2 regions of the Bacillus sp. N12A5 genome follow, and region 2 is predicted to be linked to the other one. Evidence: predicted binding sites of a transcription regulator. Region 2 holds the regulator's gene; the other holds the start of a gene.

Region 1 (4,654 bases), on a different contig from region 2:
CAGCTGATGCAGCCCGTCAGCCGGAAATTGTCTTGCTTGTTCCGGATATTGAGCAATCGCCTGTTCCAGCGTCGCTTTTTCATTTAGCAGCGGCTTCAGCTCAATCGCTCCCTCAATCATTCGGATATGTCCGGCCGCCTCTTTCAATTCGGTTTCGGCGGCTTCAAGACGGGCTTCAAGCGTTCTTTTTTCCTCAAGAAGCTGATGATAGCCCGCTTCCTCTGCCTCAGCCTGCTTCAGCTTCGCTGCCAGCTGCTTCAGCGTTTCCAGCTCCTGATTCAATTGGGGGTTTCGCCCGTTTGGTTTATAGAGCCTTTCGCTTTCCTTGGCCAGCCTTGAATCAAGCTTAGAGACGGCTTCAGCGCCAAACAAGCTGGAAAACAGCAGAAACTCCCCAATCTTGTCCCGATTAAAGGCGTGAATTTCCTGAAGCCCAAATACGTCAAACGAATAAATGGCTTTATAAAGCGCCCTGTCCGTGCCTTGGAACAGCTGCTTTAAAAAATCTCCATGCTTCACTTCGCCCTTTTCGGTGTACACTCTCAGCTTCTCGGCAGTCCCTTTCGTCCGTTCGATCTTCACAACCCCATACTCAGGATGTTCGGCTTCAAGAACACCGCCGTAGACACCGCCTGTTTTCGGTTCATATTTTTTCGTTTTTGGAAAACCGAACAGCATGCTTTCAATAAAGGACATCATCGTCGTTTTTCCTGCCTCATTTAATCCGTAGATTAATTGGACAGGTGAGGCGGAGAAGTGAAAGGTCTGATTGGAAAATTTCCCATAGTGGTAAATGTGTAAAGATTTAATGCGCAAAGCTTTCACCGCCTCATATTTCAAGCACCTTAAGCTGTCTTTTCAATAAAATCTGTGCCTGTTCTTTTATTTCCTTTACCTCCTCTTGGCTAAACCGGTCCGCGTGCCTTCTATACACAGGGTGCCGCTCAAGCCCTTCCAGCACGTCTGATAAATCACTGCAATCAATGTCTTCCAATAAACCGCCAAAAAAAGGATCAAGGTCTGTTAGGTTCGTTTCTTGTTCCGTCTCATCTTCTAATGCAAGCGGCCAAATGAAGTGTTCTTCCTCCGCCTCCTGCTCCTGAAACGTTTCAAGAAGCTCATTCAAAGTGCCTCTCGGCGCCTTCAGCAGCCATTCCGGCGCCGTCCCTTGTAATACCAGTCTTACACAAACAGGGCTGCCCTTTGTCCGCATCTTCGAAAACGTGTCCTCAACCATTTGGAAAAGGGCGGTCATATTCTTTGCCTCTGTCACATCAACTGCCGCTTTTTCCCACATCACATCGTGCGCTTTCTGGAATTCATAAGAAATGTCTCCGTTTGTCACACGAACGAGATAATAGCCTTTATCTCCCGTCTCCTTCATATGGCGCGCTTGCGTGTTTCCCGGATAAATGACTGCCGGATGCTCGGCAGAAAGAACCTGGCGTTTATGTATGTGGCCAAGCGCCCAATAATCCATCCCGCTTTTCATAAGATCGTCATGTGTAAACGGGCAATACGGATCGTGCCCTTCAGCTCCTGATAGCGTGCCGTGGAGCATACCGATATGAAACGGCGCGTCAGTCGATCTCCGATAACGGGCGGCTTGATTTTCCGTTACGGCTCTGGCCTGGTAGCTGAAGCCGTAAATGCTTGCTATGCGCCTGCCTTCCTTATAAAACGATTTTTCTTCAGGATCAGCGGATGCAAAAATGTGGACATTCTCCGGCCATTCAATCGGCGTCCACTCCCCGCCCAGATGATCGTGGTTCCCAAAGATCACATAAACTGAAATCCCGCACTCTCTGAGTCTTTCAAACTGTTTTTTCAAAAAGAGCTGGGCCTTTAAGCTTCGATTGGCTTCGTCAAATAGATCTCCCGCCAGCAAAATGAAATCAACGTTTTCTCTCACTGCGGCGTCTATTATATATCTCACGCTAGCAAACGTGCTTTCTTTAATCCGGGCAAAAATCGGTTCCGGCAGGTGCGATATCCCGTAAAACGGGCTGTCAAGATGAAGATCTGCAGCATGAATAAAGGTTAGATCAGTCAACATTCTGCTCCTTTCCAGGATGAAGTACCCTTATTTTAGCACCGAATTCTTACGAATGCACGTTCTGTCAAAAAAGAAACAGCCTGAGAAACCCCAGGCTGTTTTTTCATCAATTTTTCGCTAAACGAAGTGCTTGTTTGATCGCTTTGAACGCGCTTGAGTTGCCGTAAATCAACACACCGCCTTTGTAAATTCTGGCGCCGATGACTGCCAGTATGACAATAGTGAGCAGTGTGATTCCGATTCCTGCAGCCGCCTGCCAAAACGGAATATCAAGCATGCCGACGCGCAGGAACATAATCATTGGCGTGAAAAACGGAATAAACGAGGTTACCGTAATAAATCCTGCATCAGGTGCATTCAAGCCGAACATCGCGATCATAAAACCGGCGACCACCAAAAGCGTCATCGGCGTGATCGTTTGCTGCACGTCCTCTATTCTGCTGACGACACTGCCGAGAAACGCGGCGAGTGTCGCGTATAAAAAGTATCCGAGCAAAAAGAAAATCACAGCATAAATAACAGTCGTTGCTGAAACGTCGGTCAGGTTAAGGAATCCGCCGACAGATGAAGCTGTGTCGCTCGTTTTGTTCAGCTTAAGCGACAGAGAGCCGGCTGCTATAATGACAGCAAGCTGAGTGATCCCGACGAGCCCGATGCCAAGCAGCTTTGCAAACATCTGCTGAATCGGCGGCATGCTTGAGATGAGAATTTCCATGACACGCGATGATTTTTCAGTTGCGACCTCCATCGCAATCATGCTGGCATACATAATCACAGAGAAATAAATGACGAACAGCATGATATAAACGAGTCCTACCGTCTGGCCCAGCTCTTCCTCAGACTTGGCTCCCTCTTTCAGCGCCTCCTGCCCGACAGTAACGGGCGCATAAAGGCTGCTGATTGTTTCCTGCGAAACGCCGAGCTCCGCCGTTCCGACAGCCGTTTTGGTTTGCGTCAAGGCCTGCTGCAGCGTTTGATACGTGCTTTCATCAGAAATCGTTAACGCTTTATACGTTCCTGAAATGGTTCCTTTTTCATCTCTTTTAATGATGAGCATGCCGTCAAACGTTTCATCTTTGACTTGCTTTGTAACCTCATCCTCCGATTTCTTCGACTGCTTTACATCAAGATCGCCGTTTGTATCAATCGCCTTCAGCTGCTTCGAGAAAATCGGGTATAATTCGTTTGTTTCATCAACAACAGCGATTTTTTCTTTGGCGTCATCACCTTGAAACAGAGAAATAATCGACTCCAGATTCGTTACAACTAAAACAAGCAGTACCGTGATGACAGTCGAAATAATAAAGGATTTTGCCATAATCTTATTTTTATATGTATGAGAAAGCATGATCCAAAATTTATTCATAGACGGCCCCCACCTTTTCTATAAAAATATCATGCAGTGACGGCTCTTCAAGCTCGAACTTTCTGATGAACCCTTTCCCTTGGAGCAAGGCAAAAATCTCTTGAGAGATGTCTTCATTGGCAATCTGCAGCTTGACGCCGCCGGCCGTTTCCTTCCATTGAAGAATGCCTTCATGAGACTGCAAAAAACGCAGATCGTCATCGGAGTGAATGGTAACATTCTTTTTTCCGAAGGAACGCTTGATCTCCTTCAGCTTGCCTTGCACAACCGGTTTTCCTTTCTGCAATATGCAAAGGTTCTCACAAAGCTCCTCCACATGCTCCATGCGATGGCTTGAAAATAAAATAGAAACACCGCTGTTTTTCAGCGAGATCACAGCCTCTTTTAACAGCTCAACATTGACAGGGTCCAGGCCGCTGAATGGCTCATCAAGAATCAGCAGCTCAGGCTTATGCAAAACAGCCGAAATGAATTGGATTTTCTGCTGGTTTCCTTTTGAAAGCTCCTCCACCTTCTTATTCTCGTAATTTGTTATATTGAAGCGTTCAAGCCATGTGCCGAGCTCTTTTACAGCCTCCCGCTTCTCCATCCCTTTTAATCTGGCAAGATAGACAAGCTGATCCTTTACCTTCATTTTCGGATAAAGGCCCCGTTCTTCCGGCAAATAACCGATTTTGTTGCTGATACTGTAATTCACAGGGCGGCCCTTCCAGCTGATTGAGCCCTCTGTAATGCTTAATAAGCCAAGGATCATGCGAAATGTCGTCGTTTTTCCCGCTCCGTTTGCGCCTAAAAGACCGAACATTTGCTGCTCCGGAATGTCTAAGTCTAATCCGTCAACGGCCTTATAATCTCCAAATGTCTTCGTGACATGATCAATCGTTAGCACTTAATCTCCTCCTTCCCTGACCCATTATATACTAATTTTGGAGGAAACATAATAAAGGATTTTGATTCCCTGTTTGGAATATAATTGAAGAAAGAACGATAAATCTTGTAAATGGAGGGAAACCTATGGCTGATTATTTCCTTACAGCTTTTGATCCTGCGGGAACAACACTGGTAAATGAGCGATTCGAGGCTGAAAATGAAGAAGCGGCAAAAACGCATGGTGAAGCCCTGTTAAAAGAAAAAGAGCTTCTCAGTCATACCCATCGTTTAGTTAATGCAGCCGGAAAGCTGATTTTGTTTCACAGATGATCAGCTTCCCGGCTGATCTGTTACACTTGGAA
Region 2 (4,654 bases):
TTACCAAGCGGCGCACCATGAACACCGGATGTGCCGGCACGGTTAGGTGAACCGAATCCAATTGTTGTTTTCACTTCAATTAATGTAGGTTTCTTTTCATTTTGGCGTGCTTTTTCGATAGCCGCTGTTAATTCTTCAATGTTGTTTCCATCCTCGACATAAAGAACTTCCCAATTCATTGCTTCAAAACGCTGCTTCACGTTTTCAGAGAATGAACGGTCAAGATCTCCATCAAGAGAGATGTCATTAGAATCGTATAATACGATCAGACGGCCAAGCTGAAGATGGCCAGCGAGTGAAGCGGCTTCAGAAGAAATACCTTCCATTAAATCACCATCACCGCAAATACTGTATGTATAATGATCGACTACGTTAAATGAATCGCGGTTATAAGTCTCGGCTAAATGGCGTTCAGCAATAGCCATTCCGACCGCCATGGCAATTCCTTGACCAAGAGGCCCTGTAGTTGCATCGACACCGGCAGTATGTCCGAATTCTGGATGTCCAGGTGTTTTACTGCCCCACTGGCGGAATCCCTTTAGATCTTCGATGCTAAGATCAAACCCGCTTAAATGAAGCATGCTGTATAAAAGTGCTGATCCGTGTCCAGCAGATAAAACAAAACGGTCACGGTTAAACCAGCCAGGATTTGCCGGACTTACATTCATAAATTTTGTCCACAGCGTGTATGCCATTGGAGCGGCCCCCATTGGCATCCCTGGGTGACCAGAATTTGCTTTTTCAATTGCGTCTATTGACAGTGTGCGAATGGTAGCAACTGATTTTTTTTCAATTGTATCCATAAAAATCCCCTTCCTTATGTGTTGTACCCTTACATCATAAATGTCTGACGACTTTTTCTCAACTGTTTCAGCTTAAATTTGAGAGAAACTTGTTGAATTTTGTCACATAAAAGTTTTGTTGTAGTATATGCAAAAGAGGAATACGATATTTCCGTATTCCTCTTATATTAGTGAAGTTTGTTATTTCTTTGTTCTCTTTTTAACTTTTCTGGTGTTACATCATTGCCTTCTGGGTCAATGATTTTCACACTTTTTAAAGTGTTTTTCATAGAAGAGCGAAAACCTTTCAGGTACTCTTGTCGGAGCTTTTGCTGTTCGGCTTTTTCTTCTTCTGTCATAACGCCAGCTTTGGCTTTGGCAGCAAGTTCATTAATTCTGGCAATTTTTGCGTTTGAAATCATGTTAAACTCCTTTATTCCAATTTGTCTATATAGTACTAGATCAAAATGAGTTTTACAACTGATTCACTCGGCAGTCTCTTCATTCTCTATGTATTCTTGAAACCGTCTGTGGACGGTCGCTTTAGACACATCATAGCCAAAACCTCTTAACGTAGCCGCAATTTCTGCGAACGTCAGTTTATTGGCTCTTAGGCGGACGATCTCTGAGATGGGGACCTCTATTCTTTCTTTCCCGCTGTTTTCATGTTGGTTTTTCAGGTTTTTTTGCGGTTTAAAACCGTTTTTCACGGCACGCTTCATTCCGCGTTTAATTTTCATGTTGTGAATTTTCCGCTGGTACTCTTCCACAATGCTGACGATCTCCAGCACCATCGAATCAGCCTCTGATAACTCCAGTTCACCTCTGTGAGCCGTTGTATAGACTTTCACACCTTCTCTGTAGATGCAATGAAGCAGTGCGATTTTTGCATTTCCCCGTCCGAGCCTTGTCTCATCCTGAACTAAAATAACATCTATTCCAGAATTTTTGATCTCATCAAGCAGCTCAAATACACCATCCCGATCCATTTCATATCCGCTGGCTTTTTCAGAAATCACTTTGACAACTTCCATGCCGTTCTCGGCTGCAATGGCCGTAAGCTCTTCCTCCTGCCGCTTTAACGAGGTCTCTTGCTGTTCTTTATTTGTGCTCACGCGGGCATAAATGAGTGCTTTCATTTTTTTTCTTTCCTCTCTCTATCTTACAGTTGCCAATTCATAGGCATCCTGATGCTTCTTTTTCAATGGAATCACTAACTCATCTCCCGGCTGGATATCAGACGTCTGAAGATGATTGTTATCAGCTATCCATTGAATAAAATCACTTTTGTTTATCTTTTTTTTATCTGCTACCTGATCCGCAATTGACCAAAGTGTGTCGCCTTGCTGGACTTCTATTTTAACATACTGATTAAGCTCCTGGCCGCTGCTTGTATATGACAGCAAAAGGATAACCGCGCTCAAAATCACTGTGAACAGACCGACAAAAATAATAGATTCTTTACTCATGATCATAACCTCCAACAGGAATGTTTGTTCGCTTTTTATAGTTTCAGTATATACGAACAAATGTTTCTGTCAATTGTTTTTTTCGAACCTATGTTTGTACTGTAAGGAAAATCATGCTATAATCTTCTTAAAATCGACGTTTTGAGGTGCGAAAAATGACGAAGCTATCAAAAAGGCAACTTGATATCCTCCGTTTTATTAAAGCAGAGGTTAAATCAAAAGGATATCCGCCTTCCGTAAGAGAAATCGGAGAGGCTGTCGGGCTTGCTTCCAGTTCAACTGTCCACGGCCATTTGGCACGTTTGGAAACAAAAGGGCTGATTAGACGGGATCCGACAAAACCAAGAGCGATAGAAATTCTAGATGAAGAAGTAGACATTCCGCAAAGCCAGGTCGTTAATGTACCGGTCATCGGAAAAGTCACAGCGGGTTCTCCTATTACAGCAGTAGAAAATATTGAAGAATATTTTCCGCTTCCTGACCGTATGGTTCCCCCGGATGAGCATGTATTTATGCTGGAGATTATGGGAGACAGTATGATTGATGCTGGTATTCTCGATAAGGATTATGTCATCGTTAAACAGCAAAACACTGCGAACAACGGGGAAATTGTAGTGGCGATGACAGAAGATGACGAAGCTACGGTAAAGCGTTTCTATAAAGAAGATACTCATATTCGCTTACAGCCTGAAAACCCAACGATGGAACCTATCATCTTACAGAATGTCAGCATTCTAGGCAAGGTGATTGGCGTTTTCAGAACGGTCCATTAACCTATTGATCTATCATTATGAAATAACCCCCTCTTCCTTTACGGAGAGGGGGTTTGTTGTTCAAAAAAAGCAGGCTCGCCCTGACTTTTAGGAGCGAGCCTGAATAGGAGGAAAAAGAACATCATGTTTACACCATAATTATCCATCAAACAATTGTTGAAGTCAAGAAATTTTCTTTCCTTTAGGAAACTTTTATCAGAATGCTATCTGTTTAAATAATTAGACGGCATCTTCTTAAAAAGGTTTCATTCTTTTAGGGCGTGGAATGATTAGGCTTAAAGTTTATTTAAGGAGCGTAAAAATTGAATTATTGCGAAAATTTAGTACATAGTATAGTTAGTTCAGTTTTTTCTAAAAAAACAGCTCACTCTCCTTTATTATAGTGAGCTTAACGTTTCAATATGTTCAGCTTATTAGCACCCGTGTGTCGGTTTTGATGTTGAGTTCCAGACTTTATGGTAAATGGCATCACAAAATCGTTAATACCAGTGCTGGTTCAGTTTTTTTCAATCACTTTATGTTAAGTTTGTTCATTCATAAAATTCCATATGTGTTTTTTCCTGTTTGTAATAACAAAGTCTGTCTTGAAGGGTTCCGGTATGAAATTCAAATTTATGGCCGTCAGGGTCTGTAAAATAAATCGATTTTCGATCGCGTTCATCTCGTTCTCTGCCAGGCAGAATATTGACATGATGCCTATTTAATTTTGCTGATATGTCCTCAAAATCCCGCTCTTCAATCGTAAAAGCAATATGGGTGTAAGACGCCTTAATGTCATTTCTCGGAATGTCTGGTTCTTCATTAAGCGCAAGCCAAATGCCATTTAAATCAAAATAAGCTGTCGTTCTGCCCTTTACCAGAAGCTTGGCATCAAACACGTTTTCATAAAAATCAATTGAAGAATCCAGATGAGAAACTGAAAATAACAAATGATTGAGTCCTTTGACCTTCACAAATCATCCCCCCTTGCAAGCTAATCATCTATATGTACGATTGTTTACTTGGAAAGTTTCATACCGCAGCAAAAAATACCAGTGTAAACAAAATCGGATTGTTCAAAATAATAACTGCAACTAATTAGGCTTTACGAGCCAGGAGTTTCCTCAAAAATAACAATTTAGGTGGTCAAATGAAACATATCATTGCACTTGCTTCAAAGATTGCTCTCACTCTTGCCCTTTTATATGTGATTCTGGACAGATTCTATCACGCACCCTTTTTAAGCGTGCTGTTTATTGCATTTTTCTTAGGCTTTGTCTCTTATCTTTCCGGTGACATGATCGTCCTTCCGAGAACAAACAATATTACAGCTTCATTGGCTGACTTTGGACTTTCATTTGTTATTCTTTGGGTCTTTGTTTTGACCCAAACAAGAAATGATTTCTCACCGTTTGCAGCCGCTCTTCTCTCCGCTGCCTGTCTTACTGTATTTGAATATTTTTTTCATCGGTATTTGCTGAAAAATGTACTGGATGAAACCTTCCGAAATGAGCTGACAGCCAAGGATAACACTCTGCAATATCAAACAGAAGCCGCAGGCGAGCTGTTTCCTGACGTTCCAAAAGAGCAGCAAGAGGAGTAGGAGGCTGGCTGATCGCCTCCTATTTTTCAGTAGTTGCTTTTTAAAAAG

The links. The regulator LexA, encoded in region 2, represses DNA repair genes until DNA is damaged. The targets are predictions, from matches to a motif close to CGAACATATGTTCG.
Region 1: MOC09_RS00440 (DNA repair exonuclease) is a predicted target of LexA. The motif match lies at 2,106-2,119, and genes of this name have one in related genera.

The regions. Positions count from the first base shown of each region.
Region 1 covers NZ_JALAMR010000002.1:19,415-24,068, reverse strand. The annotation lists gene MOC09_RS00445 (ATP-binding protein) at 1-825, opposite strand, end outside; gene MOC09_RS00440 (DNA repair exonuclease) at 830-2,056, opposite strand; gene MOC09_RS00435 (ABC transporter permease) at 2,163-3,422, opposite strand; gene MOC09_RS00430 (ABC transporter ATP-binding protein) at 3,415-4,311, opposite strand; gene MOC09_RS00425 (YhzD family protein) at 4,437-4,622, shown strand; gene MOC09_RS00420 (enoyl-CoA hydratase) at 4,643-4,654, opposite strand, start outside.
Region 2 covers NZ_JALAMR010000003.1:148,902-153,555, forward strand. The annotation lists gene tkt (transketolase) at 1-803, opposite strand, end outside; gene MOC09_RS03970 (DUF896 domain-containing protein) at 971-1,204, opposite strand; gene MOC09_RS03975 (YneB family resolvase-like protein) at 1,268-1,921, opposite strand; gene yneA (cell division suppressor protein YneA) at 1,940-2,257, opposite strand; gene lexA (transcriptional repressor LexA) at 2,407-3,024, shown strand; gene fosM (FosM family fosfomycin resistance protein) at 3,555-3,977, opposite strand; gene MOC09_RS03995 (YndM family protein) at 4,154-4,606, shown strand; gene MOC09_RS04000 (poly-gamma-glutamate hydrolase family protein) at 4,633-4,654, opposite strand, start outside.